One region of the Colwellia sp. MB02u-14 genome, then DNA from elsewhere that is predicted to be linked to it. Evidence: riboswitches for the same ligand, from Rfam matches in the RefSeq annotation. Region 1 holds a riboswitch; the other holds the start of a gene.
The links. Region 1 has a riboswitch for lysine ahead of H4J52_RS15750 (hypothetical protein). Riboswitches for the same ligand answer to the same signal wherever they lie in the genome.
Positions count from the first base shown of each region.

Region 2: it holds a riboswitch for lysine, as region 1 does, so the genes downstream of both, lysC (lysine-sensitive aspartokinase 3) here and H4J52_RS15750 (hypothetical protein) in region 1, are expected to answer to the same signal.

Region 1 is NZ_JACGUX010000085.1:107,811-123,450, reverse strand. It holds gene H4J52_RS15760 (methyltransferase) at 1-978, opposite strand, end outside; gene H4J52_RS15755 (DsbA family protein) at 1,200-2,441, shown strand; lysine riboswitch at 2,574-2,745, shown strand; gene H4J52_RS15750 (hypothetical protein) at 2,835-3,188, shown strand; gene H4J52_RS15745 (2,3,4,5-tetrahydropyridine-2,6-dicarboxylate N-succinyltransferase) at 3,267-4,016, shown strand; gene H4J52_RS15740 (PLP-dependent decarboxylase) at 4,043-5,287, shown strand; gene H4J52_RS15735 (succinylglutamate desuccinylase/aspartoacylase family protein) at 5,330-6,463, shown strand; gene H4J52_RS15730 (glycosyl hydrolase family 18 protein) at 6,662-9,277, opposite strand; gene H4J52_RS15725 (lytic polysaccharide monooxygenase) at 9,325-10,980, opposite strand; gene H4J52_RS15720 (glycosyl hydrolase family 18 protein) at 11,062-14,226, opposite strand; gene H4J52_RS15715 (S9 family peptidase) at 14,772-15,640, opposite strand, start outside.
Region 2 is NZ_JACGUX010000062.1:67,598-83,237, reverse strand. It holds gene H4J52_RS05195 (urate hydroxylase PuuD) at 1-642, shown strand, start outside; gene H4J52_RS05190 (NupC/NupG family nucleoside CNT transporter) at 1,218-2,438, shown strand; gene tal (transaldolase) at 2,495-3,457, shown strand; gene pgi (glucose-6-phosphate isomerase) at 3,520-5,166, shown strand; gene deoA (thymidine phosphorylase) at 5,352-6,668, opposite strand; gene H4J52_RS05170 (hypothetical protein) at 6,977-7,597, shown strand; gene H4J52_RS05165 (DUF6435 family protein) at 7,663-7,845, opposite strand; gene H4J52_RS05160 (hypothetical protein) at 8,279-8,563, shown strand; lysine riboswitch at 8,928-9,128, shown strand; gene lysC (lysine-sensitive aspartokinase 3) at 9,237-10,589, shown strand; gene queC (7-cyano-7-deazaguanine synthase QueC) at 10,766-11,422, opposite strand; gene queE (7-carboxy-7-deazaguanine synthase QueE) at 11,502-12,176, shown strand; gene pdsS (proteobacterial dedicated sortase system histidine kinase) at 12,206-14,401, opposite strand; gene pdsR (proteobacterial dedicated sortase system response regulator) at 14,391-15,089, opposite strand; gene pdsO (sortase-associated OmpA-like protein PdsO) at 15,286-15,640, shown strand, end outside.

The sequences.
Region 1 (15,640 bases):
GCCAATCGCTTCTTCCATTATTGGTTGATAACGTAAAAAACTATTAGCAACAACAATTACTTGTCCTTTGGGCTTTAAATGAGGTTTTATTTTTGATAGAAATGTTTCAGTTGCTTGATAATTTGTTTTTAGCCCTTGATGAAAGGGAGGATTTGAAATAACGAAGTCGTACTTGTCTTTAACTTCAGATAGACTGTTTGATGGAAAAATGTGACCCGTTAAATTATTTAATTTTAAGGTTGCCTGGGCTGAATATAAAGCTAACGCATTAACATCAAGTAAATGTAAATCGATACCGGGGAATAGTTTGCCAAAGTAACTTGCGATAACACCGGCACCACATCCAAAATCGAGCAGTTTACCTGTTACCTTTTTAGGTATATTTTCTAATAAAACTTGTGTTCCGATATCAAGACCGTTTTGACTGAATACACCCGGTAATGCGACCACGTCTATAAGGGTATTTTTAATCGTAAATGAGTATGGTTTTAACCAGTTTTCTAAAATAAACGTTTCTTGTGTCGCCAGTAAATTGGCCGCAAATAATAAGCAATGGCGAGCAGCATCAATTTTTGCACAATCTCCAAGCTGTTCGCGAGTTAGTTTTTCTAAAGATTTAATGCCACTTTTATTTTCGCCGATAACTAATATTAAGCAATCTTTCGATACGACACTTGCAATCATCGCTAGGGTAAAGGTTAACTCCGCCTTACTTTTAGGGAATTGAACAATAACTAAATCGTGTTCAATATCACTTTGATAACAGGCACTAAATACAGCGTTCATTTGAGATAGTTGCAGCTGTTTAGCTTGTAAATGAAATTGATAATTAGTGTTGTAACATGTCATCAACGCGTTGGGGTGAAGTGAGTGGTATTCTTCAAAAAAATCGTCAACAGGTAAATTAATAAATAAAGGGGCTTTTGCCGGCAGTAAGTCGGTATTACGTAGCAGTAATTGATTGATGTTATCTAACAAAGTGATTCTCAAATGATTTGATTATGACGTTAATAATAATACGGTTTAAATGATAAATTAATTAACGGTATTTTATACGCTTAACGACAAGATATGTTTATAATGTCGCCATTCTACGTGAATATTATAATCATGTCAGAAACGGCAATAATAAATTTGAAAAACACCATATAATATTGAGGGAGAGGAGTATTTTTACTAAAATTTTTACTTGGTTTAAAGTGAGATTGATACGCAGTGACAAGCGAGCATGGGTGTTAAAACTTCGTTATTTTACTGTACCTAACTGGTTTAGAAAAACGCCTGTTGCCGAAGTTTATTTAGCACTTAACGACCCTTATAGCTTTATGCTTATTCAAGTGCTGCCTGAGTTAGAACAACGCTTTAATATTCAATTTAAACTGTTTTTAGTTTACGAAAGTGTGCCAGGGGTGACAATAGATCCAAAATTAATGCGTACTTGGGCGATTAAAGACGCTAACTTTATTGCTGATCAATATCAACTCAAAAAAATAACGCAAAAACCTACACAAGAATCACTCTTTACTGGTCAGCAAATGTGGCAATTGCGACCTAAAACATTAGATAATGCATGGCAGCTTTTCCAGGAAACGTGGTTTAATGAATTTGATTATTATTATCACGCTTCTACGCCGGTAATTAATTATCAAATTAAAAATTTAATGCGTTTGGTTAAAAAAGGTCATTATTTACCTTCTTCGATTTTCATTGCAGGCCAATGGTTTGTTGGTATCGATAGACTTGAGCATTTAGAAAAACGTTTGGCTGATTTTGGCTTAGCAAAAGATAACAGTACTGCTGTTTATCAAAAAAACAAACTCGTATTTGCCGAGCAGTCAACGAAAGAAATTATTACAGATAACGCTGGCAACCATACGCTAGAGGTTTTTATTTCATTGCGAAGCCCTTATTCTTATATTGGGTTATTACAAGCAGAGAAGTTAAGTCAGCATTATAATATACCGTTAAAAATAAAGCCTTTATTACCGTTGGTTATGCGCGGATTAACGATTACAGAAAACAAAGAGCGTTATGCTGTTTTTGACGCCAGTCGTGAAGCCAAGAAGCTTAATATTCCTTTTACAGGAATCACCGATCCTTTAGGGCAAGGTATTTTTAATGCTTTTCAAATTTTTTCCTATGCAGAGCAACAAAATAAAGATCTCGCTTTCATTAAGTCTGCGTTTAACGCTATATATGTTAACGGCTTAGACTTATCGCATAAATCGGTGATCGAATCTTTGTGTCAACAGCATGCATTAAATTATGATGAAGCATTAGCATACAATAATGCACATGATTGGCAACAATGGTCTGACTTTAACCAAAGCACAATAGACAGTATGGGATTATGGGGCGCTCCATGTTTTCGTTTTCAAAATGTGACTTGTTGGGGGCAGGACCGTTTGGCACAAATAGAGCAAGCGATTATTGCCTCATAAGATATAATATATCAGTATGACACCTATTTATACGCCTGTTGACTCAACATTAGAATAAATGTTCTAATGTTGTTGTCCTGAATTCAATAACGTCGTTGCTTGGTTTTTTACACAAGCAAGGCTGAATGATAAAGGGTCAGAAGAGGAGCATTAACCAGGTAGTTATCATAAAGAGATCAAACTCTGACGATTGATAATGAGGGGGATTAATGCCGAGGTAAATGAATTTTTGATAATTTATTTATCGGTTGTTTGGGTTGAATCCTAGCAATTGTCACCAATTTGGTGGAGAGCTTCTGGCCTTTGTAAAGCCAATGCTCACCAATGAAGTGATTATTATTTTGGCTGCTACAAACGCCTAAAAGTTCTCCGAACGAACAGAGTTCGAGAGAAATGAATCAAATAAAACATTCAAAAAATATTAGCTTAAACGCTACCCCAACACTCCATCATTCTATTTTATGGACCGCTTTAATGACGCCATTACTTGATGGCGTTGAAATCGCCCCTACTCGCCTAAAAAAAATAGCCATTAGCCCGTCTGATGTTGCTAATAGCATTTTGCTACTTGCATGTAACGTTTGGCAACATACAAGGCTTGAATACCTCCAACCTTTACTTGCTGGCAATAGCCACGGGTTACTTCAACATCAGAAAAACTTACTTGCCAAGCTTTTTCAAGTCGCAAGGGCAACCTCAATTAAAAAAGGTATACCACCAAAGATAATGATCTTAATGCGCTGTTAGCGTTAAAAAATTATTAATCAACAACATAAGCATCAAGCTAAATATTCCCTTTAAAAATTTAATTAAGAGTAATTCAAAATGAATTGGCAAGAAACGTTAATACAGTTAGAAGCAGGTACGGTACGAGCAGCAAATCAAGACGAGCATGGTCACTGGCAGGCTAATGTCGCGGTAAAAGAAGCGATATTATCAGCATTTAAAGCGGGAGAAAATATTGCTTTTGAAGGTGTTTATAAAGGCTTTGTTGATAAACATAACTTGCCTGCACGTGAATTTACTACTGATGATAAAGTACGATTAGTGCCCGGTGGTTCATCAGTTCGCCGGGGTGCTCATGTTGCAGCTGGTGTGATTATTATGCCACCAGCTTATATTAATGTGGGGGCTTTTGTTGATACCGGAACTATGATTGACAGTCATGCATTAATTGGTTCGTGTGCTCAAATTGGTAAAAATGTACACGTGTCAGCTGCGGTTCAAATTGGCGGTGTTTTAGAGCCTGTCGGAGCTAGCCCTGTGATCATTGAAGACGGCGCTTTTTTAAGTGCTGGTGTGGTAATTGTTGAAGGCCTAGTCGTGAAAAAAGGGGCAGTTTTAGCGCCAGGTGTTTCACTTTCAGCGTCAGTGCCTGTTTACGATTGTGTCAATCAGGTCATGCTTGAAAAAGGTGCTGACATTCCTGAGCGAGCTGTTGTCGTTCCGGGTACGCGACCAGTTTCCGGCGAATGGGCTAAATCACAGGGGTTGAATATGGCTTGTGCATTAATCGTTAAATACCGTGATGAAAAAAGTAATGCATCGTTAGAACTTGAATCAATTTTACGTTAAGCAATAGCAGATAAAATAGGAATATCATGGCTGAATTAGTGAATAGTGCCCATTGTTTTGATTCTCCCGCAGCGATTGAATTAATTGCTGCGTTAAAAGAACAACACCCTGAAAGTGCCGAACAGGCTGGTTACTTTGTTTATCATCTGGATGCGCTAAAAGCTCATTTGGCAGAACTGCAACGCCAAGATGTGATCAAACTATGGTTTGCGGTAAAAGCGAACCCGTTATCTACCATCATTCAAACCTTAGACGGTGCTGGTTTTAATTTTGATGTGGCGAGCACTGGCGAATTAAGCCAAGTGTTAAAACAGGGAGTTGCACCTGAACGTATCTTAAATACCGGCCCCGCAAAATCTAAAGCTCAAATAACGTCATTTATTGATCAAGGTGTTAATGTTTTTGTGGCTGAAAGTTTGAATCAATTAATTTGGTTAAATGAAGCGGCCATTGAAAGTAAGGTTAAGCCACAAGTTTTACTGCGCGTGCAGTTGCAATGGCCAGAGGGTGACAAAAATCCTTTAGGGGGGAATAGCCTAACGCCTTTCGGTTTATCGGTAGCGCAATGGCAAAGTATTCGCGTGACTGATTTTCCTGATATTGAAATTTGTGGTCTTCATATTTTTCAATGGGGCAATATGCTCAGCAATGAAAAAATGTTTTCATTGTGGTCACAAATGGTACCGCCATTAAAGCAATTAGCTGATGATATTGGTATGGCACTGAAAATATTAGATTTAGGGGGAGGTTTAGGCATCGATTATTTGCAGCAAGGCGCTACGCTGTCTTGGCCGCAAATATTGATTGATCTCGCTATAATAAAACAACAAGCAGGTGTTGAAGAGTTATGGTTAGAGTTGGGACGCTTTGCGGTAGCTGAATGTGGTTATTACGTAGCACCGGTTGTTGATAGAAAGGTAAATTATGGCCAAGAGCAATTAGTATTGGCGGCAGGCATTAATCATTTATTGCGCCCAGCAATTACTGAACAGCCTTTTCCGGTAGATTTACTCCGAACGTCTTCACATGAAAAGCAGTTGTTCGACATTCATGGTCCGTTATGTACGAGCATGGACAAACTGGGCAAACACGCTTTACCTGCTGACGTCTCTGTTCACGATCCACTTATTTTTGGTTATTGTGGAGCATACGGTTTTACTGAAAGCATGCCGTTCTTTCTTTGTCATCATATCGCGGCGGAATATGTTTTTAGTCAAGGGAAGTTAATTGAAATAAGAGCGTCACAACCTGCTGATTGGTATTTACGGTAGCGTTAAACCAATGAGTTTAAGACTTAAGATAAAGTGAAAATTATGAACGAAATAAAAAAAGAAGTTATGCATGTCGGTGAAATGGCCAGTGGCGCTGCGCTCACCGTTCCAGTTTATCGCATAAAAGGGCATTGTGATGCACCCAGTGTCTATATTCAAGCGAATATGCACGGCGCAGAAGTGCAAGGCAATGCGGTTATTTTTCAATTATTAGAATTATTACATAACACTCAAATTAACGGCGATATTACGTTAGTACCATATGCGAACCCTGTTGCGTGTAACCATAAAAATGGCGAATACACACTAGGTAGGTTTGATCCCATCACGGGTGTGAATTGGAATAGAATGTATCATTTTGATGAAAGTATTATTAAACCATTCGTGCGTGAGTGTATCGGTAAATCAAACCAAGTTATTGAAGCTAATTTCAAAAAATTGATGATCGAAAGTATTGAAGAAAAACTTAACCATAATATTTATGGGCTAACGACCGGACAACGCATTGCTTATCAATTACAGCGTTTAGCACATCAAGCTGACTACGTTTTAGACTTACATACCGGCCCTATTTCAAGTAAACATTTATACTGCCCTGAATATGCACAAGACAGTGCCAAATACTTTGATATTCCACATACATTATTAATTCCTAATGACTTTGATGGTGCCTTAGATGAAGCAACATTCTGCCCATGGTGGTCATTACAAGATGCTTTTGCTGAATTAGGTATCGAATTTTCGATTAGTTCAGCGTCTATTAATAAAGAAAGCTTTACCGTTGAATTAGGCTCTCAAGAACAGATAGATCTTGATGTTGCGTTAGAAGATGCCAAAAGCATCATGAATTATTTACAGTATAAAGGGGTGATTATTACGACAGAATATCAGCCCAAAACGATGACGCGTTACGGCTGCTATTTAAAAGACTACAACGCTTTTTATTCGCCAATGGGCGGAATGGTCGATTATTTAGCTGAATTTGGCGAGCCTTTAGCTGCTGGTGAGCCGCTTGCGAGAATTCTTCGTATGGATAATTATGGTGATGGAGACCCGCTGCATTATATTTCACTTGATAAAGAAGTGATTCCAATCTTACATTTTGCCTCAGCGAGTGTGAACCAAGGCACAGAGTTATATAAAGTTTTTAGTGAGTATTTTAAATTAACAGTTTAAAAATAATGGCTGGTAGAATTTGATAACGAATTAAGTACTTTGAACCTAGATCTCATTTTTATAATTGCTATGTCAGTACTCTTAGTCGAACCAATATACTTATCGAAAGATCAGCCTAGTTTCTAACAGTAGGCACTAATAGTTACGTTATACAGGTGTAACTATTAGTGCTTTATCATTTAACGTAAACTTTATTTTTTATAGTTTTGTCCAAACATTGGCCGCACCAGGTGTGTTTCCTTTTGTCCACCATTGAGCTTGATATTTGTTATTGTTATAAATAACTTGGTCTCCTGCGTTATAAATAGTCGTTGCTTTCCAATCACGAACTTGACCGTTATCAGGAATGACTTCTTCCCATGGTCCAACATCATCAGGCTGGTCATTTCTGGTCCACCACTTAGCTCGGTATTCGACACCGTTGTATTTAACTTTGTCACCCGTGTTGTAAATGGTATTAGAATCCCATGTTGTAACACCGCCACTGTCGGTGTTTTTTACGGTTACTTTGAAACTTTTATTCGCTATTGATTTGCTATCAGAAACGTCAACCGTGACGGTATATTGAGTATCCTGAGTAACATCATTGGCTAAAAGCGTGACATTAGCACCATTGCCTTGTTGTGTTAGTCCCGCAGGTACAGACCAGCTGTAGGTCAAATTGTCGTTATCAGCATCAGTTGCAATAACATTTACCGCTGCGCTTTTGTTTTCATCAAGGGTAATATCAGCTAATGCTTCAATAACAGGAGGATTATTAGGAATATCATCAGCTAGTACGGTCACTGTCGTTGATTTTGTAACAGTTGCTTTACCATCAGAAACACTGAGAGATAGTACATACTCAGTGTTTTGCGTAACGTTAGGTGCGGTAATAGTTACCGTATTTGTATTGCTACCCGAAGCAGCTAAAACAGGGGGAATAATCCAACTGTACGATAAAGGGTCGTTATCACTATCGGTTGCTGTTGCTTCAATGGCTAACGCATCGCCAGCATTAATCGCATATGTTGGCGTTAGATTTACAATAGGTTTGTTATTTGGCAGAGTTCCTCCGGCTAAACCCTCATGCATCGCGTTAAGAATGTCACCATTATCGGCATCTATTTCCCACGCAAATAGTCCAGCTAAGCCTAAACTCCGTACATATTGTCCTTTAGCATTCACAGAACGAGGGCTGTCATAAGTGACTAACGTACCTGATGTTTTATTCCAAACATAAGCAGCCTCAGCTTGTTCATCATAAAAGGTTTCAAAACCATTAATGCCTTCGCCAGATGCGCCAATCATCACCTTTTTAAGTCCTTTATAATCTTGGATGCCAGGTTCCCAAACTCCATTGGCTGTAGTTCCCGTTAGTTTGCCGGTTCCTTCTGCCGTCATGGGATTACCACCTTGGGTATTCGTTTCTTTAACGCCTTCCCAGCCACGACCATACATTGCCGTACCCACAACAAGTTGTGAGGCTGGCACACCTTGAGCTAATAATTGCTGAATACCATGGTCAGTAGTGTAGGCAGGGCCTTTACGTGGTTCGCCTGCATCGTCTACACCTGAACCGTCACATGCTCCTGCAGATAAATGCTCGCCACAATAAATGCCGGTTTGATGGCCCGTTACATTACTCCAGCCACCAAAAAAGTCATAACTCATTGCAAAGATATAATCCATATACTGAATAGCTTGGCCGTAATTCACGTCTTCAATTTTGTCGTAACCTACACCAATTGCTGAGGTTAGCTGATATTCACGACCAGTATCTGCTTCAAGTTCATCAAGCATGGCACGTAATTCAGCCATTAACGCAACATAAGCTGGGCCATCGTTGACTGGGTCGCCTAAATCTGGATTTGGTCCACTACCACCGGGATATTCCCAGTCAATATCGACACCGTCGTAAAACTTCCAAGTTTGTAGGAACGTTTTCATTGAAGCAACAAAAGTGTCGCGATTGGCTTTGTCGGTAAAACCGTGGAAAGGATCAGAGAGTGTCCAGCCACCTACTGAAGGTAAAATTTTCAAATCTGGGTAGCGTTGTTTTAATGCCATTAACTGCGCATAAGTACCACGAATGGGGTCTGTAGCATCAATGCCCGGCAATGCCTTTTGGAAAGCTGCAAATGGGTCATGCACAACAACTTCATAGTCAGCAGAGCCAACACAAGCTTTTTGTAGTACCCGCCAACTATTACCATTTTCAATTTCTTTTAAGGATTCATTTGCTCCACAAATTGGAATAAAACCATAAAGTATATGGGTTAAATTTTGCGCTGGAATATTTGATACATCGAAATCTCTACCATAAATACCCCACTCAACAAAATAAGCGCCAACAACAGTATCTTGCTGATGTTGATAGGTTTTATTATTCGGATTTACATCCATAGTTAAGGGTTGTAGGTGACTGCCATCCGTATCGGCAATAACAAGCGCTTTAGCGTCACTGCGGACACAGCCGTCGGCATCACAGAGTTCGATTGTTAAATTATGACGACCAGATTTACTATATGTAAAATTAATAACACCACTGTTACTACCTGGCGTTAAGTTCCCTTCATTGACCATTATATCGTCAAAGTACACTTTATAATTATCACCACCAGTACCGCTCCACGCATTCCATTTAATGTTAATATCAACTTGCGTTTTCGTGGTGACTAAATCTTTGTATGAACCCTGCCCATCAAGGTTTACTTGCACAAAAGAATAATCTTGTGGCGCCCAATCAATACTAGGTTTTGATGCGGTTGCCAACACTTGCCATGAAGCGATAACCGTACTGATAGCACAAGCTGTTAATAATAATTTTTTCATTTTTTATCTCTCTTATTGTATGTATATTGTTGGTCATTATTTTACTGTTATCGTTTTTCCCATACCTCACTCAAATTGGGCTCATCACCCTTAGTCCACCACTTAGATTGATATAAGTTATTATTGTGAGTGACGTTACTACCGCCGGGATAAGAAGTTTCAATGTTCCAGAGTGGACCGTCATCATTGTCGAGGACTACTTCATTCCAAGTATTGCTACTGCTGGGTTGTTGATTTTTATTCCACCATTTAGCTTGATACGTTTTATTTTGATAACTGACTTTATCGCCAGTGCTATAAGCCTGACTTGATAGCCACTTAGCTATGTTAGGTAAATCTGTTAGGTTATTCACCGTGACGTTAAACAATTGAGTTGTGGTGAGCTTTCCATCAGATACAGCTACAGAAACTTGTCGTGTTTGTTCACTGTCAACATCAGCTGCTGTGATAGTAATATCTGCATTTTCACCTGAAAAAGTTAAAGGTGCAGGTACGGTCCAGTCAAAAGTTAGCGGATCGTTTTGATCGTCAAAAGCATGTACATGCATACTGGTTTCGCTTTGCTCGTCTAGCGAGAAGTCAGTAATATCGTGAACAATAGGTGCAGTGTTTTCAGTCTGAGCGATGACAGACAAGGTAAAACTGTAATTGCTGTTCGTTACCCAGACTTGGTTAGATAATATATTTTCTCTATCAAAAATAATGTCATTATTTGATGATGAATTACTGAGGTTTTTAACGCCAATTTTAATATGCTGGTTATAGCTTTCGTTAAGCTGGGCAGCAAAGTCTTCTTGCCATGTTTCGGCATTATTGCCGTTAACCAAAAACTGCTGATTAAGGAGTTCTTGGCCATCGGCATTGAAAAGCCTTGCCCATGGCGAATCTCCAACATTTGCGTTTTGACCTTGTTTGATAAAATAAGCAATGGCTTGCCACTCATCCGGTTCAACATCGTCGCGCACAATGGTTATATCGCTACAGTTATAAAAGCCTTCACCCACAATATCAACCCGTTGCCAATGGCTATAAAGTAAAGCATCTCCAACACGGTCAGCAGGAATATGCACGTCCATATTGTAATAACGATTACCGTCTGACGATTTGGTAAAATCAATATTGCCATGCTCTTGAACCAATTCAAGATCTTGCCAGCGCAATATATCAGTACTCGCGTTAAAGTTGGGTTTACTGAGATATATTCGCCAAAAACTGGGGTTGTGCGGTGTTTGTGCATTAAAACGAACTTGAATATTGTTGTCACCGTTAGGCATAACTTCTGTTTTTTGCCAATAAGGTGAAGCTAAATTAACACCGCTTTTTTCTGCAGAACCCGCACCACAAAGTGTGCCGTCGGGTATCGCGGCTTCAATAGCCTGTTGATTATGATAATCAGCTACATTTACTGATATTTCATGTTCTTGAATAAACTGTACGTAGCCAGAATCTAGAAATGCGGCTCGACAAGCTAAATTGGGGATATTCGAACCATCGGCAGGCCACCAAAATCCACCTTGCGCTTGGCAAATTGATTGCCTTGCTTTCGGGTTGTCCATAAAAGCATGTGCTTGGCTTTTTGATGAAACGGTTAACATGCCAGCACAAGCTAATAGGCCTAGAGCGGTAGGTAATATTTTATTGCTTTTTTTCTTTTCAAATCTTCTAGCATTTTTATATGGACTTTTATCATTGTGATTTTTCATGATGTGAATCTCTGTTGCCCCTCTTTAATGGTTAATAAAGTCTCACCATTAAAGAGGGGTACTGCGTGAGTTAAGGTGATTTTATAAACGACAAACTTCTAGCCAATCAGCTCCGCCAGGCTCAGATTTAGTCCACCATAAGGCTTTCCATACCACGTTGTTGTGCACCATCATGTCGTTTGCATTTGCATGGTCGGGATTTCCTTGCCAGTCTTTACGTGGAAAGTTTGGGTACACAGGCAACTCATCGACGTTAATGCCGTCACAGGTTGTTCCGTCGCCATTACCGTCGCCATTACCGTCGTCATTATCATCTGCAGTTGCCTCGGGTAAATCAGGGTATTCAGCTTTGAACGCATAGGTTTTACCGTCTTTTTCAAGGGTGAAATTGGCCGGGCCGGTAAAAGGCATGTAATACATCACTTGTGCAGCAACGGTTTCTCCTGTTTTAAAGGATTCAGTTACACCACCAAATTCATTGAGTAAAGTGATAGCGAATCGATGAAACTCGTTTTCAAATCCGCCAATATTATTACTTGCTGCATTTGAACCATTGGCTTCAATAGTCATTTTCAATTTCTTCTGGGAATTCCAGTTAGATTGAAAAATGGCAGAGGTTGATACGGGTACATCAAAAGATATTTTAGCGCCAGATAGATCGAGCTCTGAATTGTTAGTGAATGAAAAGGTTGGGCTTATTGGATAATTGTCGTCACCTACAGGGAAGTCTTTGGCGGTAAAAATAATATCGACCACTTTTTCTGGCGGGGTAAAGTCAGGGTTACCCATGTGCACATCATATAAGGTACCGCTTTGACGAAACTTATCATAAGCGATTGTTGTCATTGTTGAACCCATGTAATATTCCTGTTTACTTTGGTCGTAATCAAAATCGCCAGCAAGTTCCCAAAACATCACCCCGCCTAAGCCATTATTAATTACATAATCAACTTTGGTGGCCATCGACTCTTCGTCTTCAATCGATAAGAACACCTTTTTCTCGTTATTCCATAACCATGGGGCAACGGCAACTGGTTCATAGTGGCGTTGATATGTGCCGATAAGTTTGTCTTCTGGGTCTGTTTCCGGCGTTACACCATAAGCACCAATGTAGCTACCGTATTTTCCATCAGCTAAGTTTTTTACGTGCCATAAAGGGTTACTTCCGGCGGCAACTTCATTATCGTTTTCAATGTCATGCCACAAATTGTCGATACCAACAGCGCCATTACCACAACTATTTTTATCACCTTTACCCGTACCATTTGTGCATGAAGTCTGATCAGGTAATGCCGCTTGTCCCCATAAACCATTGGTACCACCCGACACATCTCTAAAGCCGCGGGTATAATAAGGAATACCAATATTGATACGCCCTGCTGATAAAGCGCCCCGGAAATAACGTACCGCCCAGTCAGTATTTAAGTAGCCAATACCTTCAAACTCTTTTGTGCCATATACATTCCAAGCCGCTAATTCTGAATCTTCACCTGTGTCATACAACGCGGCATTTGGACCCACATGAGAATTCCAAGCACCGTGTAAGTCATAAGACATGATATTTACGTAATCTAAATATTGAGTCGCTTGAAAGGTTTCCATACCACGAAGCAAGTAACCAGATGAAGGTGACGCTATGGTCAATAGGTAATGTTGTTCATCTGCATCTCCGGCTTTATCTAACGTTTCACGTAATGATTTCATTAACGTTAAATAAGATTTATGCAACGCTGCACGACGTGGGTTCGAGAATTCAAAGTCATCAGGGTGACCCGAGTCAGACATCGATGAGGGGTATTCATAATCAATATCGGCACCGTCAAAACCATATTTTTTGATGAAGGTTACAACACTGTCACTAAATGCTTTAATCCCCGCATGATTAATACTGCCATCAGCATTCGTGGTCATTGTATAAAAGCCACCGTTAGCAACACGACCTGTTTCATTAAAATAGCCGCCTGTTTCAGCCCAGCCACCGATTGAAATTAAGGTTTTAACATGAGGATATTGTTTTTTATATTGAGTTAATAAATTGAAGTGGCCTTTATACGGCAGGTTTGTATCAAGTTCAGCACCGACAATACCCGGCCATTCCATGTTGGTTGCAGGATTGTTTTCTGCGCTTGGATCGCCAATCGATACTTGGTAATTAGCATCAATATGTGCAAAAGCATAATTTATATGGGTAATTTTATCCCAAGGAATATCATTAACTAAGTAACTAGGCTGTCCATTTGCACCATTGCGCCAACTCGTGAAATAGCCAATGACACGACGGGGGTGGTCTGCGCCCATTTCTTCGCGGCCATTAGCATCGTAAACCGTACAATAGGGGGTGTTAACATTTTCGGTTTGATATAAACCACTTGGCTGACACGCTGTGCGATCGTTATTTGGGTCTTCTACTTCAACAATATTAACAAAAGCACTTGTACTTGTGTCGACACTATTATCGTTATCTGTTGCTTTTAAAAAAAATTCAACTTGTCCTATTTCACTCGCTTGCCAAGTAAAATTGGCACTGCTATTCGTCGATGTGAACAATGACTGATTGTCAGCAAATAATTCAAGCCCAGTAATGGTTCCGTCACTGTCTGTTGCACTTAGTGCAAAAATGACTTCATCGCCAATATGTACTTCACTTGGCTGCGCTGAAATAATTAACTGGGCAACGGGCGCTTTATTATCAGGCGGATTATCTACTTCTGTAATGATTAAGTTCAAAGAGCTACTTGTAGTAAAAGCTTGCTTATCATCATAAGTTTTAACGGTAAAACTATGGGCGCCTTTTAAGGCTACCCACGTTAGTTGTGAAGTAGAAGATTGCAGTGTTGACAGTAAAGATCCATCAAGAAAGACTTCACTACGGTCAATACTACCATCGGAGTCTTGTGTTAAAAAAGTAATGACAACGCTGTCATTTTCGGTTAAAGAAGAATTATTTATAGGCGAAACCCAACTTACCGTCGGCGGAGTATTTTCATCAGTGTCTCCTTGGCACTCCCCCAAGTTTTTCCATTCTTGCCACGGTCCTGATTTTTTCGTGGGATCTGATTGATTCCACCATTCTGCTTCAAAGCCTTGTCCTTGAGCTACTACTTTTTTACCCTCGGTATAAGTACCTCCAACCATCCATTCGTCAAGAACACTACAGTCTATCAGTGCAGCCTGTACTGAATTTGTCATCAGTAATAACGATGAGACACTGATACTCATGAGCGCTTTTAGCTTAATTCTATTCATATTATCCCTTATCATAGTCATGTTAACCTTTTGTTACAGATAAACTAACCGTAACATAGTATTTACAATGTGCAACTTTTCAATATAGAGAATTATAAAAGGCCCTTTATTATTTACTAAGCCTTTAAAAATGGAGAGTGTTGTTGTATTTTTATACAAAAAAGTCTATGGATATACTCCATATATTTAGAACTATTATGCATTTAAGGAAATTATTAAAGATAATATAGTAGGAGGTAATTAAATGGATATATCTTTAAATTCAGATGGTTAAGATGTGTAGCTAAGAACAGGGATATGAATAAAAATAGTGATCCATCAAATCAATATACCATTTAAGTATTACATATTCTTTTTGGGTGTGTAGGTGCGTGGTGTACTAAAATATAGGCTGTTAATCTGTTATAAATTAGGTTGCTAATTGAAGGTGTTAGCAAGAAAAGTCACTATAAAAAAGCCTTCTTAATAATATTAAGAAGGCTTTTTTAGGATTAATCTTTATTTATAAACGCTTAATATAAAGATTAATTTTACTTTACAGTGAACTAAAGCTTTAAATGCGTATTAAAGTAATTAGTCATCATGGTTTTAATGTGTAACGTTGTACCACTACCTTCATACAAACCATGACTACGGTTTGGGTAAGACATAAAATCAAACTGACGATTGTGTTTAACTAATTCATTAATAAGGCGTTCAGAGCCTTGGTAATGAACATTATCGTCGCCGGTGCCATGAATAAGTAATAACTTACCTTTCAGGTTTTTAGCATGGGTAATTGGAGACCCTTGCTTGTAACCTTCTGCATAATCTTCTAATAAACCAGAATAACGTTCTTGGTAAATAGAGTCGTATAAACGTTGATCAGGTACAGGTGCTAAAGAAACACCAACATGATATTGGTCAGGATATCGGAATATCATATTAAGTGTCATCGAGCCACCACCCGAATGTCCCCAAATAGCAACGTTATCGGTATCAATGTAGTCCCAACGTTTTGCCATCGCTTTTAACGCATCAGACTGATCACGTGAAGAAAGTACACCAACAGCACCATAAATTGATTTGCGCCATTCTCTGCCTTTTGGTGTCCGAGTACCGCGGTTATCAATAGAGGCAATAATGAAACCTTGTTCCGTTAACATTTGATCCCACATTGCGGCATTGCCACGCCAACTATCAGTAACCGTTTGTCCCCAAGACTCACCGTAAACATAAAAGATAATAGGATATTTTTTCTTTGGGTCAAAATCAGCAGGGCGAATAATATAACCGTCTAATACGATACCGTCTTGGGCTTTTACTTGGAAAAACTCATGATCTGTCTGTGGTAGCGAGGCTAATCTTTCTATTAATACTTTATTGTCCATCATCATATGTTTAACTTGATGACCTTCAACTTTCACTAAACGTT
Region 2 (15,640 bases), on a different contig from region 1:
CCTGCACAACGTGCTTTAGTTGCGGCTGTTGAAAGCGGCGAAGCCCCTGATCCAAAATATGCACAAAAAGCGAAATTACGGTCAACTTTTAATACCTATACCACCTTGCCAGTCTTGTTCATTATGATCTCTAATCATTATCCCATTACTTATAACCAACCTTATAACTGGGCGGTATTAGTGGCGATAATTATTATTACGGGTGCAGCGAGACAATATTTTATTCTTCGCCACTTTGGTAAGCAAAAACCGATGATACTTATTGCTGCAGGCTTGGCTACGATAGCCCTCGCTATTGTCATAGCGCCAAAATCAGCTGATAGTAGCGCTGACAAATTAGCAGCGGTTAATGCCAGTACTGCAATGAGTATTGTGCAGCAACGTTGCACGACATGTCATTCAGCAACCCCCACTGATGATGTGTTTAGCTCAGCTCCTGCAGGTGTAATGCTTGATACTCAAGCACAACTTAAGCAGTGGGCACCTCGGATAAAAGCACGGGTAATTGATAGTCAAGATATGCCTTTACTCAATAAAACTAATATAACTGACAAAGAAAGAGCGCAACTAGCACATTGGATTAAAGCTGGAGCGATTATTGATGATTCAAATAAAGGCGAAAGTGATAAGCAAAAGTATTGAATATATGAAGGTATTTTGCTTTAACCTTACCTTTATTTTATCGAACATCATTTTGTGACCTAGGCTTAAGCGCTGATCATTCTTGGTCAGCACTGAGCAACTCTAACCAAAAAATATGACCAGCGCTTAAAATACCGACTTCATTATGCTACAGGACTCATATAACCGTTTCTGAACAATTTACTGTCTTTAGTGTCTATTGGCGGCATATATCTCTTCGCTCTTTTGGGTTATCTACAACGGTGTCAAATTCATTGAGAACAACTGTTCTGCCAAAGATAATCACCTCCTATAACATCAAATGTTAAATGCAATATAAATTAACCAGGTGGTCAGGTTTTTATATAGTCGCATTAATATTCTTTCGTTTCAGCTCGGCAATAAAACTATAAAGACTTATTTTAAAAGACTGTATAGCCTTTTCAATGCAAATATCTTATTGACCTTAATAGCTTCTTAGTTTAGATTTAAACTTGACTATACAGTCAGGTTTATTCAAATAATAATAATAAATTTTTAATGTCGCTGTAATTTATATCGGTAGCTAGTGTCATCAGAAATAATAAAGGAATAACATGGATACAAATATATTACGCAGTATCTTAGGGGTATTCATCCTCTTAGCTGTTGCCTATTTAGCTTCGTCAGATCGAAAAAATATTAACTGGCGTACCATCATCGGTGCCTTAGTGTTGCAAGTAACTTTGGGGGCATTTGTCTTGTATATGCCCGCAGGAAAAGACATTTTACTGGGTGTTGCCAGCGGTGTGTCTAGTGTTATTGGCTATGCTAATGACGGTATTAGTTTTATCTTTGGTGAGCAAATTGGGCAAAAAAGTTTAGGCTTTATGTTTGCGTTCCATGTTTTACCGGTTATTGTTTTTTTCTCAGCCTTGATTGCCGTGCTTTACTACATTGGCGTGATGGAGTTAGTGATTAAATTTATAGGTGGTGGCCTACAAAAACTTCTTAAAACCAGCCAAGCAGAATCGATGTCAGCAACCGCAAACATTTTTGTTGGCCAAACAGAAGCGCCGTTAGTGATTAAGCCCTTTCTTCCTAAAATGACACGCTCGGAGCTTTTTGCGGTAATGGTTGGCGGGCTCGCTTCAGTAGCTGGATCTGTTGTTGCCGGTTATGCAGGCATTGGTATTGACTTAAAATATTTAATTGCTGCAAGCTTTATGGCCGCACCAGGCGGTTTGCTTATGGCAAAGATGTTAGTGCCTGAAACAGAACAACCCAATGATAATTTAGACGATATGAAAACCGATGCTAAAGAAGCGGTTAATGTGATTGACGCAGCAGCAACCGGGGCATCTAACGGCATGATGCTCGCGTTAAATGTTGGTGCAATGCTGTTAGCTTTTGTTGCTTTATTAGCCATGGTAAATGGTTTATTAGGCGGATTTGGAGAATGGTTCGGCCTACAAAACCTTAGTTTGCAACTGATTTTAGGTTATGTTTTTCAACCTGTCGCTTACCTTATTGGTATTCCTTGGCATGAAGCAAACATGGCAGGGAGCTTTTTAGGACAAAAAATTATCATCAATGAATTTGTTGCTTATCTAGATTTTATTACGGTTGCTGATCAATTAACGACAAGAACCCAAGCCATTATTACTTTTGCGCTGTGCGGTTTTGCCAACCTTTCATCGGTGGCTATTTTATTAGGCGGTATGGGGAATATGGCACCGACACGTCGACCTGATATTGCTAAGCTTGGCATGAAAGCGGTTCTCGCTGGCGCTATGGCTAACCTGATGAGCGCAACTATTGCAGGCATTTTTATCTAATTTACCTCATTAATTTAAACAAATAAATAAACAGAAACTTTTTTACAGGAATTATTATGCAAGCACAACTATCTCAACTCGAACAATTAAAAACCATGACAACAGTCGTTGCTGATACCGGCGATATTGAAGCCATAGCAAAATTTTCACCAATGGATGCGACGACTAATCCTTCATTATTATTAAAAGCTGCTGCTATACCTGCTTATCAAAACTTACTGACAGAAGCTGTTAATTGGGCAAAAAGTCAGACTAAAGACAAAGCCATTGAAGTCAATCTTGCGGTTGATAAATTATCAGTATTAATTGGCTTAGAAATTTTAGCGATAGTACCTGGGCGTATTTCTACAGAAGTTGACGCACGTTTATCTTTTGATAAAGAGGCCAGTATGGTTAAGGCCCGTCAACTTATCGCTATGTATCAAGAAGCCGGTATTGGGAAAGAGCGTATATTAATCAAAATGGCATCTACTTGGGAAGGTATTCAAGCCGCTAAACAACTCGAGCAAGAGGGCATTCAATGTAATTTAACGTTGTTATTTAGCTTTGCTCAAGCAAAAGCTTGTGCCGAAGCACAAGTGTATTTAATTTCACCCTTTGTGGGTCGAATTCTTGATTGGCACAAAAAAGATACCGGTCGTGATAGCTATTTAGCCGCTGAAGATCCTGGGGTGATTTCAGTGACAGAAATTTATAATTATTACAAACAGCATAATTATAACACTGTAGTGATGGGCGCAAGTTTTCGTAATATTGATGAGGTTATTGCATTAGCGGGCTGTGACAGACTAACAATCAGTCCACCATTAATGAGCGAATTATCAGAAAATTATCAGCAGATCACACAACAATTAATGCCAGCAACAAATATTCAAGAAAAGCCAGCATCATTAACCGAAGCGCAATTTCGCTGGGAGATGAATCAAGATGCTATGGCAACAGAAAAATTAGCAGAAGGTATTCGTAACTTTGCCATTGACCAATGCAAGCTCGAAAGTCAACTAAGTCAATTATTTTAAGATAACGTCAGGAAACCGTTCATGCTAATAGATACGTTTAAGATAACGTTAGGACACCGCTCATGTTAATGGATACTTTTAACGATAAGTGGCGAGCACTGCAACAACACTTAGTTGAGGTAGAAAGTAGCCATTTGCGTGACTTGTTTGCTAGTGATTTCAAACGAGCAGAAAATTTATCAGTGAGCGCTTGTGGCTTAAATCTCGATTACTCAAAAAACCGTATTACCTTAAAAACGCGTGCTTTATTAATGGCATTAGCAGATTCAGCACAATTAGCCGCAAAACGTGATGCGATGTTTGCAGGTGCGCCGATTAATAATACTGAGAACAGGTCAGTATTACATACCGCTTTACGACAACAAGATGATAAGCCAATTCTCGTTGACGGAGTTGATATAGTGCCTCAAATCAAAGCGGTACGAATTAAGGTAGAAGCAGTCGTGAACCAAGTGCGCGACAAGCAATGGTTGGGGTATAGTGGCAAATGTATTACTGATGTTTTAAATCTAGGCATTGGTGGTTCTTTTTTGGGACCAAAAATAGTAACGACTTCATTAAAACCTTATGTTCAAGGAGGGCCTAAACAGCATTTTGTTGCTAATATTGATGGTAATCATCTCCATGATGTCTTAAGTGATTTAAACCCTGAAACGACTTTGGTGCTGATTGCTTCAAAGTCGTTTAATACCCAAGAAACCTTAACGAATGCTGAATCTACTCGCCAATGGTTTTATGATAACAACGTGGCTTTTGAGCAATTGAGTCGTCACTTTATTGCTATTTCATCCAATGTTACTAAAGCCGTCGCATTTGGCATTAGTGGAGAGAATGTTTTTCCTATGTGGGATTGGGTTGGAGGTAGATATTCATTATGGTCAGCGATTGGTATGCCCATTGCAATGGCTATTGGTAATCAGGGTTTTACTGAATTACTTAAAGGTGCGGCGGATCTTGACCAGCATTTTAAAGAGGCACCGCTTGAGCAAAACTTACCCGTATTAATGGGGATGTTAGGGGTTTGGAACCATAACTTCTTTGGCTGCCAAACCCATGCTTTATTACCATATAGTCATTATTTACGCGGTTTCCCCGCGTATGTACAACAGATGGATATGGAATCTAATGGCAAAAGCTGTCAGCTTAACAATGAAATTGTCAGTAGTACCACAGGCCCTGTAATTTGGGGTGCAGAAGGTACAAATGGCCAGCATGCATTTCATCAGTTGTTACACCAAGGGACTTCGGTTGTCCCCGTTGATTTTATTCAACCTCTTGTCGCAGAACATAAGATGAATGGCCATCAAGATATGCTTGTGGCCAATTGTTTTGCGCAAAGTAAAACACTAATGCAAGGAAAAACCCATCAACAAGCCTATGATGAACTTGTTGGTTCAGGCATGGAAGAAGCGTTAGCTAAAGTGATTGCTAAACATAAAGAAATGCCGGGAAATCGACCTTCAAATACCTTGACCTTTAACAGACTCACGCCTTATCAACTGGGAACGTTAATTGCCTTATATGAGCATAAAGTCTTTGTACAGGGGGTTATTTGGAATTTGAATTCTTTTGACCAATGGGGTGTAGAGCTTGGGAAAATATTAGGGGATGATATATTATCCCGTATAGGACAACCCAATAATACTGAGCTTTCAGATAGCTCTACCGAATTATTGCTTGCTCAATATCGTTATGCTAATCAACCTTAAGTGAGCGATAATGTTATTGATTGAGTGAGCTTCAATAAGCTGTTTTATCTCTGGGAATGCAGCAGTCTTCGCGCGTTATTTTAAGGGATAATATAATAACAGCCATAAAAAACCGAGCTTATTATCGCTCGGTTTTTTATTATTAAAGATAAAGCATCATTGCGCCTTATTATCTCAAATAGGTATTATGTAATGAGTTCATGGATAACCGGTTCAACAACAACTTGCATCGTTGAAATTTCAATTGCACTTAAGTATTGTTTAATTGCTTGGCTTGCTTGAGCCTCATCTTTCGCGTGTACAATAGCAATGACGTCACCTTCCGCCACTTTCGTGCCTTTGGGTTTTATATCACTAAAGCCAACACTATAATCTAAGCTTTGATTATGATCGACACGACCACCACCCATTTCTACTAGCGCCATACCAATAGCGCGAGTGTCCATTGTGCCAATATAACCGGCTGTTGGTGCCTTGATGTTTTTAATGATCTTAGCTTTAGGCAGTCTATTTTCACTGTTAGTTAATAAATCCGCTGGGCCGCCCATTGCCGTGATCATTTTTCCAAATATTTCAGCCGCTTTGCCTGACGTTAGTGCCTCTTCGGCTAAAATGGTTGCTTGTTCAATACTGGTCGCTATCTTACTGGTTAATAACATGCGAGCAGCAAGGGCGATTGTTACTTCATGTAACCTTGGCTCACGGTACTTTCCGGTTAAATAATCAATAGTCTCTTGTATTTCAAGTGCGTTACCTACCGTTGTACCTAAAGGTTGATTCATATCAGTAATTAATGCTTGAGTGGGTGTTCCAGCACCATTGGCAACAGAGACTATTGAGTGAGCTAAGGCTCGAGCTGATTCTATATCAGCCATCATAGCGCCATTGCCAACCTTGACATCCATCACTAATGATTCAAGGCCCGCTGCTAATTTTTTTGACAAAATAGAGGCGGTTATTAAAGGAATAGATTCAACCGTACTGGTAACATCTCTAATTGAGTAAAGACGTTTGTCAGCAGGGGCTAAGTCTTTTGTCTGTGAGATAATAGCGGTACCTTGAACTTGCACTGTCGCTTGGAACTCTGACAGACTAGGACGTACATTAAAGCCTGGAATAGACTCTAATTTATCAACTGTGCCACCAGTATGACCTAAACCTTGACCAGCAATCATCGGGACATTTGCACCACAAGCCGCCACTATTGGTGCTAACATTAAGCTCACTTTATCACCAACACCACCAGTTGAATGCTTATCAACAATGGGTTTATCTAACATACTATGCCAATTTACAACAGTGCCTGAGTCACGCATAGCCATGGTTAGGTTTACAACTTCATCGGTTGTCATGCCGTTAAGCCAAATTGCCATTGCCATAGAACCTACTTGTGCATCGGTAAAATCACCCGTTTTAAGGCCATCAACAAAGCATTGAATTTCATCTACGGTTAAGGCTTGTTTGTTACGTTTTTGACGAATAATATTTTGAGGTAAGTGCATAAAAATCCTTTAGATAATAATTGTGTTATAAAAGCTTTAGGTATTCACTGAACAGCAATCCGTAGGGTAATTGTTCCGTGGGTTAGTTATAGCGATTATGGCATCTTGCCTTGAGCTGTTAGCGTGACTAATTGCTCAATTTATATTGCTTTACTTAGTTTTTATTTGTGTCATAACTGACTGTTATCTACAGTTAATGAGGATATATTGTGTTTTCCTGACTGCTGTGTCAAGATAAAACCTATTTTTTCTGACCAAATGGTCAGAAAATTGTTTTTCATTTAATTTTTTATTAAAAGAGTGATGTGATGTCCTTGTTAGAAGTCTTTGGTTATATTGCTAGTGTGCTAATCGCGTTGTCGTTAATGATGTCGAATATCAAACGATTGCGTTGGATAAATTTATTTGGAGCTGCTGCCTTTAGTGCTTATGGCTACTTTATTGATGCTTATCCTGTTTTTATTTTAAATGGTTGGATAACTTTAGTAGATATTTACTACTTAGTGCGTATTTATAAAGAAAAAGATCAGTTTGATTTAGTTAAATTAAAGTCAGTACAAACGCCACTGTTTAGCTTGTTAAAAGAGCGCTACGGTAAAGATATCAAGCAGTTATGTACAAAATTTCAGTGGCAACAACTCGATGATGCACATGTTCTATTAGTGTTTAGAAACATGAAGCCCGTGGGTTTCTTTGCTTATCGACAATTGAATGATATGGGGAAGGTTGAAGTACTACTTGATTATATTATTCCAGAAGACCGAGATTTTAAAGCGGCTAAATTTATGTTTTCCCACCAAGATAACAAACTAAAATTAGAGGGTATTAAGCACTTGGTGGTAGAGGCATCAGATGAAAACCATGGGATATATTTAAAGCGTGTTGGATTTACCAAACAAGAACATTATTTCGAGTTAGTATTACACTGAGATTAAGAAGCGGAATATATAATGTTTAACAATATTACTTTCCGCTTCAATCTACTTACGAACGATTATTTTTTTGAACGTTCTAGTTCTAATTCTTGTATTTGAACCGCTATTTTTTCAGCTTCAGCGGTGATCATTGAATACGACTTAATATCGCCATTTCTTTGCGAGAACATCGCTTGCTCGAGCTTAGCTTCATAGAGTTTATTTAATTTTTTGATCGGGTCTTTTTTAAATATTCCAAACATTTTATTTACCGTTGAGTTGGTTATAGGTTGTTATACGTATATAAACCGATTTTAGTTTCATTATTGTCACTTTTAGATAAAAACTTATTAAGTCCTTTAATAGGATGGCAAATGTCATTTTAAATATAGACGTAAACGATATTAATATACAGATAAATGTGATGATTGTGTTATTTTATCAAGCTTAATTGATTGATTGATTGATTGACTGATGATGATTAAAGCCTCATTTAATAATGTAATGGCGTTTACATTATAGTCAACCTAAGGGGAGGCACATTAAAATCAACAATAAAAGATGGAGATACGCCAGTAAATATTGTTGTAAAGGTGAGATAACATCAGCTAGTAGTTTTTTTTCACTTCGTTTAACATTATAATTAATGACAATGAGTTGTTTAATACAGCGCTATATATCTTTTGGGACCCTACTATGAATTTAGATAAATCAACAAAACGTATAGAAAAAAGAGTTAAAAAAGGATTTCAAGGTTACCCTCAAATATCACTGGCATATTTTGGCGAATCAGCTGATTACGCAAGTGAAGTTGTGGTTGGTTTTATCGCTGGCGAAGGTGAGGCGGCTCAAGAGCAAAAATTTACCAGTAAAGTTGATGCTAGAAAAGACGAAACCATTCAAACCACATTACTAAAAGTTATTGAACGAGCGGATGCAAAAACAGTTGTAGAAGTTGCGGGTGTTTCAATTATTAAATAACGCCAATTAAACTTGGCAAATATCCCTATCCCTGGACTGTAAATAATATGAGTGCTCTTGCTATCCCGTGGTAACAAACTATTCCTCTTCGTCAACGCGTTATATGGCCAAGTAAATCTCTAAGTATTGCTATGTAGGTGGCGTTATTGAAGGCCTATATTACAGCGCATTTATTCGTGAAGTGCTTGTTTGCGTTACTTCTGTTTATTTCACGGTTAACAAAGCTCTGTTACTCATAAGCTTTCTCTATGAGAAAGCTTATTTATCAAAATATTGACGTTGATGGTTGATTTTTCTTTATATATAGGTTTTAATTCGCTTGTGAAATATTAGACTAAATACTCAAATTGACTTGTTTAGTATTTACACCAGAAGAGGAGCTGTAGCTAGGTAAATAACACGAGGAACCACCATTCTTTTGACTGTTATTGAGGGAGACTGCAGCCGAGAATAGTTAGCGAGTGGCGTTATTTATTCGGTTACTAGGGCTGAATCCCTGGGATTGTCACCTCTAATTAGTGCTTTTAAAAGCCTAATTATTTTATGGTGGAGAGCTTCTGGCTGAAAAGTTAAGTGGCTCTACTCATGAACACTTTCTCTTCAGTCATGCTCTTCCTTACAGTTTACAAGTTATTTGATATTTATATATCAGGACTTAATTAGGGAGACCTTAATGTCATTATCACCTCTTACCGTTGCTAAATTTGGTGGCACCAGTGTTGCTGATCACCAAGCGATGTTGCGTTGCGCTCACATCATAAAAAACGATCCAAGTAATAAACTGGTTGTCGTTTCCGCAAGCTCGGGCGTAACAAACTTATTGGTTCGTTTAAGTCAAAAAAATGTGCCAGAACATGAACAAACAGACATTATTACCAATATTCGCGCTATTCAATTAAATATCACCCAACATTTAGCACAAGAGCAAATGCTTAATGACCAAATTGCTGAATTACTTCAGCAGCTAAGTGAGTTTTCTAATGCCCAATCACTAAATTATTGCCCACGTATATCAGATGCTATTTTGTCCTTTGGCGAGCAAATGAGTTCACGTATATTTGCACAAGTCCTGCAATCAGTGGGTGTTAATGGTGAAATGTTTGATGTTCGCCAAGTCATGAAAACCAACGCTCAATATGGAAAAGCGGTAGTCGATCTTGAGCAATTATCTGCACATGCAAAGCAATCCCTTACTCTGCTACTTGCTGATAAAGTGGTTGTTACACAGGGTTTTATCGGGCAAGACGAAGATGCCTATACCACGACATTAGGTCGTGGTGGCTCTGATTACAGTGCTGCACTATTAGCTGAAGCATTACACGCTGATAATCTTTCTATTTGGACTGATGTTGTAGGTATTTTTACCACGGATCCACGCATAACCGATCAGGCCCGTGCGATTAAAGAAATTAGTTTTGGTGAAGCGGCTGAAATGGCAACGTTTGGCGCGAAAATTCTTCATCCTGCGACGTTAATTCCTGCGATGAGACAGAATATTCCAGTGTTTGTCGGTTCAAGCAAAGAGCCAGAAAAGGGCGGGACTCGTATTCAGCAATTTGTTGAATCAAGTCCGATTTATCGCTCAATAGCACTGCGACGAGAACAAACCTTAGTGACCGTAAAAAGCCCTGCAATGTTGCACGCAAGCGGTTTTCTTGCGCAAGTCTTTGGTATTTTGGCCAAGCATGAGCTGAGTGTTGATTTAATTACCACGAGTGAGATAAGTGTCGCGCTTACTTTCGATAATCCAACGGGGTCAACGCAAGCCCTGTTAAATTCAACCGTTGTTGAAGAACTTGAGCAACTTTGTGAAGTCACGGTAGAGCATGGTTTATCGTTAGTTGCTGTTATTGGTAACAAAATGCATCGCAGTAATGGCGTAGGAACCAGTATTTTTGAGACAATTTCAGGCATAAATGTTCGGATGATTTGTCATGGCGCCAGTGAACATAATTTATGTTTTTTGGTGGATGAGAAGCAAGCGAACGAAACTGTTGAAAAGCTACATACGGCTTTGTTTGCTTAAATATAAGCTGTGATTAGCCAAGTTAATGCTATAAAAAAAGATAAAACACATTTATGTGTCTTATCTTTATGTACATAATAGGTTGTCATGAATGAGTACTAGAAAATAACAAGGCCTACATCCATGCACGTCGATGTTTGTAAACGATGAATGAAAGCATGTTCAACCCGTTGTGGTTATTCGTAATTTAGTGGATCGGTCATATTATTATCACTGAAAGCTTCTAATCGCTCTTGGCAAGCACCACATTGCCCACAGGCTTTTTCACGACCGTTATAACATGTCCAAGTATTGTCATACTTCAAGCCCATTTTTAATCCATCCGTTAAAATATCACTTTTAGTGACAGTAAGATAAGGGCTGAATATTTCTACGGACTCATAGTTGGCTATTTTACATACTTCATTCATTTTCATCACAAATTCAGGACGACAATCAGGGTATATCGCATGGTCGCCAGAATGTGCACCGTAATAAACTTGGCTAGCACCGACTGAAACCGCATAACCAACTGCAAGTGACAATAAAATCATGTTACGGTTAGGAACAACCGTTGATTTCATACTTTCAGCTTCGTAATGCCCTTGTGGAATATCAATATCGTCAGTTAATGAAGAACCGGCAAGTAGCTGATTAATTGATGAAATATCAATAACTTTATGGTTTACGTTGAGTGACTGACAAACGGTGCTTGCATACTCAATTTCTTTGACATGACGCTGGCCATAGTCAAATGTTAAGGCAAATACTTCTTTTCCATCGTGCAAGGCGCGATTAAGTACAGTGAATGAGTCCATGCCACCAGAATAAATAACAACAACTTTGTTTGTCATTTCTAAAGTCTCTTAGGGTATAATTAATGTCGCACATTTTACTTCAATTCACACCAGCAATAAACAGGCAAAAACCCCAATGACCGTAAAATATAAAATTAATGAATTATTTGAAACTATTCAAGGAGAAGGCGCTTTTACTGGCCAACCTTCGATTTTTATCCGTTTACAAGGTTGCCCCGTTGCCTGTTCGTGGTGTGATACCAAACATACTTGGGACATCAATCTTGATGATGAGGTAAACGCATCCGCAATGTTAACAAAAAAAGTAGAGTCTCAAACGTGGTCTGCACTCTCTGTAGAAGCTATTTTAGCGGTGATAAGCGAGAAAGGTTATCAAGCAAAACATATTGTGATCACGGGTGGAGAACCAGCTATGGTTGATTTACTCCCCCTTTGTCAAGCACTCGAAAAAAAGGGGTTTAGCTGTCAGTTAGAAACATCAGGGACTTTCGAACTTAAAGTCTCTGAGCAGTGTTGGGTGACCGTTTCACCGAAAGTAAATATGAAAGGGGGCTACAAAATATTAAATTCAGCCATGCTACGTGCTAATGAAATAAAGCATCCCGTTGCAACCGAGCAACACATTGATGATTTAAAAGCGTTATTAACAGAGCATAGTATTGTTGATACCCAAGTTTATTTACAGCCCATTAGTCAAAAAGAACGAGCAACAGCGCTAGCGATCAAAAGTTGTATTGAAAACAACTGGCGTTTATCAGTCCAAGTTCACAAATATCTAGGCATTGAATAAATACTTCGCTATACAATAGCCCTCATTCACTATTTTTTCTGTAGTGGTAAAGTGATCGAAACCGTAACACCTTGCGGGTTATGATGGTTACTTGCCACTATTTTGCCATGATGAAATTCACAAATTAACCGTGCGATATATAACCCCAAGCCTAAATGAGGTGTTTTATCTTCTTTGGTTTGAGGTGTTTCACGCATCGACACCATTGAATCAAACAATCGCTGTTCCATCGTTTCAGGTAATAGTATGCCGTTATTACTAATGTGAATAGTTATCGCTTTACTTTTTGTTTCTGTGGTTATAAATAACGTATTGTCTTGGCTAAATTCCACGGCATTCGTCACTACTTTGTCGAGTAATTGCGCGATATGCTCAGGAGAACCCGCCAAAATAACTTTTTTATCTGATGCGATATATTCAATCTCAAAATGAGGATAAATTTGCTGGTAACCTTGAACACAGCCATTTAATACATCGAATACATTAAAACTAACATTGTCAGTTTGATTCAACATTTGCTCAAGACGCGTCGCTTCACTCATGTTGGTTAAAATATTGTTTAAGCGATTAATGCCACTCTGGGCACGGTCAATATAAGCTGAACTGCTGTCAGGTAATGCCTGTAAAGATAAATTCTCCAAAGATGTTCTAACAATGGCTATCGGTGTGCGTAATTCGTGAGAGAGTCGCGACGACATGTTTTCTAAGTAATGATTGTATTGGCTTAACCGATTTACTGCTGTTGAAAAGCTACGCGATAAATCACCAATTTCGTCATTTGCCTTTGATATTTGCATGTTTTGTGCAATATCATTATTAATTCTACCGTGTTCATCAATAGCGACTTCAGCTTGATTACGCAGTTGGCGAATACGGTTTGAAATACGTGACGCGAAAAAGAAAAAAGCTAACGCTCCCAATAACATAATCGCAAGTATCGACGTGAATAATTTCTCTAAGGCTTTATTTCGTACACTGAGAATACCATTGGTCGTTTCCTCAACGATCACCGCTCCGTTGACTTTGTCGCTGATGTAAATAGGGTAGGCGGCAGATATTATGACTGCTTTTTTATCGGTGGTTAACCGCCATTGCGATTTAGGTGTACCGGCGAGTGCGGCTTCAATATGTTCACCAGTCAGATTTTGTGTGTCATATAACTGGTCAATAAAATCATTTTGCGGTTTATTTAGTAAATGTTGAAAGACAGGGGCTAAATATTTCTGTGTCCAAGCATACCAAGAGTCATCTTTATCAGAGGTATTGATATTTTTCTGCCATAACCCACTGGCTTTTGTTATGTCACCGCTTTTTGCCAACACACGATGATGTTGGTCAACAACCCAAATACGCGATTGTGTGTAACTCATGCCTTTTACTATACGTTCAATTTCAGGCGATGGTACTAAAATAGTACCTAAGGTGTCAGCAGTACTAGGGTCAGCACTTCCTATGATGGTGATTGCAGCACTTAATGGTGCATCAACATCATGAAGCGCAAAAGCTAAACGGTCACTGATTTTGGTTAATGGAATACGAAATTCAATATTATAGCCTTGGTCTGTATCGCGCCATTGTCCTTGAATAAAGCTTATTGATGCTGGAAATTCAAGTATTTCATTGCTTTGTATATCATTAATACGATAAGCGGAAAGCCAACCTTGACGCTTATTGCTAATAATAAAACGTTGAAAATTACCATTAACATCATTGAATGCTAATTCAAGATGGTCATTTCTGTTTATTGCCCGAGCATTTTCGTCGCGATAAATAACCTTGTCGTCAACCACTTGTATAAAAAAATATAAGTATTTATCGTATTTTCCAACGGCGGCGCTGAAATGATGGGTTAATTGCTCAACCGACAAAGGTGTCCCTAGTTGATTGTTAACACCATAATAATGCGATTTTTCTTGAAAGCTTGGCCAGTCGTTGGGTAAGCCGTCAAGGTTTACCGCTTGAGATAACTGGTAACCATATAAGTCTTTACCTTTTTCAACATCAGGTAAAAAACTCGCTTGGTTATTAAACAGGTTGGGGCGCTCATGTAAAGAAGTCGCCAGTGCTCTTGCGGTACCTATTATTGTTTGCTCTTGCCCAAAACGTAAGTACTTTTCCATCTCCCATACGTATTGATAACCAAACCACGGAATAGCAAATAAGAAACTTGATAAGAGTAATAATTTTGCCCGCAAACCAAAGCGAATATGGAGCTTATTTTTCATCTTTATTCCAACGGTAGCCCATGCCATAGACTGTTTCAATGCAGTTAAAGTCTTTATCAATTTGGTTGAATTTTTTACGGATACGTTTGACATGAGAAGTAATCGTGCTGTCATCAACGTAGATGTTGGAATCTTTCATCAGTTGCTGACGGTTTTTAACATGTCCGGGGTGTTTAGCTAAAGCAAAGACCATCCAAAACTCAGTAATGGTTAAATCAACACTGTGCTGTTGCCAGACAATAGTCATACGCTGATTATCGATAGTTAAGGACCCTAATGTTAGCAAGCTACTTTCTGGGGTAGGTTGTTTAAGCGCTTCTTGGCGACGAAAAAGTGCGGCTATACGCGCTGACAAATGTGGCAGGCTAATATCTTTAGTTAAATAGTCGTCTGCGCCGATGCGCAAACCTGAGACGGTATCAACATCATTATCACGAGCAGTTAAAAATATAATAGGCAATGTGGTTGATATATTTCTAAGCCATTGGCAAAGGGTAAAACCGCCGTCATATTCTTGTTCTAAACCAATATCAAGGATAACCAAATGAGGCAAGCTTATCGCAAATGCTTGGCAGGCGCTTTCTCGGTTGGCAAAGGTTTGAACTTGATAACCTTGTGTGCGAAGCACATCAGCATAGTTTTCTCTAATAGCGGCTTCATCTTCAACTATGGCAATTCGTTTTAACAATGTCTAGCAACTCTATTTATTGACTTATTTTAGGCACTATATAAGAGTTTTTTTATAAAAGCGCGCAATTATTGTAATTGCCATATTGTTGCCACATTTGCTCATTACTTTGCCTTTTTTATGTCGTTTCAACGCCTATTTTTCTTGTTTTAATTACCTCGTCAACAACAAACAACTTATTACTTTAGGAACTCACATGAAAACTATTAATATCAAAACAACGAATAACAGTAAATTAAGCCCAGCAAAATTATTTTTAATCGCTTCCCTTATTGCCGCGCCGACGTTAAGCCAGTCTGCTTATGCTTTTGACAATAACACCGCTACTGATAATGAATCACTACAACTTACTGATAGTGATAAAGAAGGCATTGGTTTTGGTGCTGGTATGGTCATTGGCGCTATTTTCGGTGGGCCGGTTGGCGCTATTCTTGTTGGTGTTACTGGCTCACTAGTAGCAAAAACTGCAAACGACAAAGAAAATTTAAATGAGTTGCAGGCGTCAATAAATAAGCAAGAAAGCGATTATTCGATTGCCGTACAACAATTTC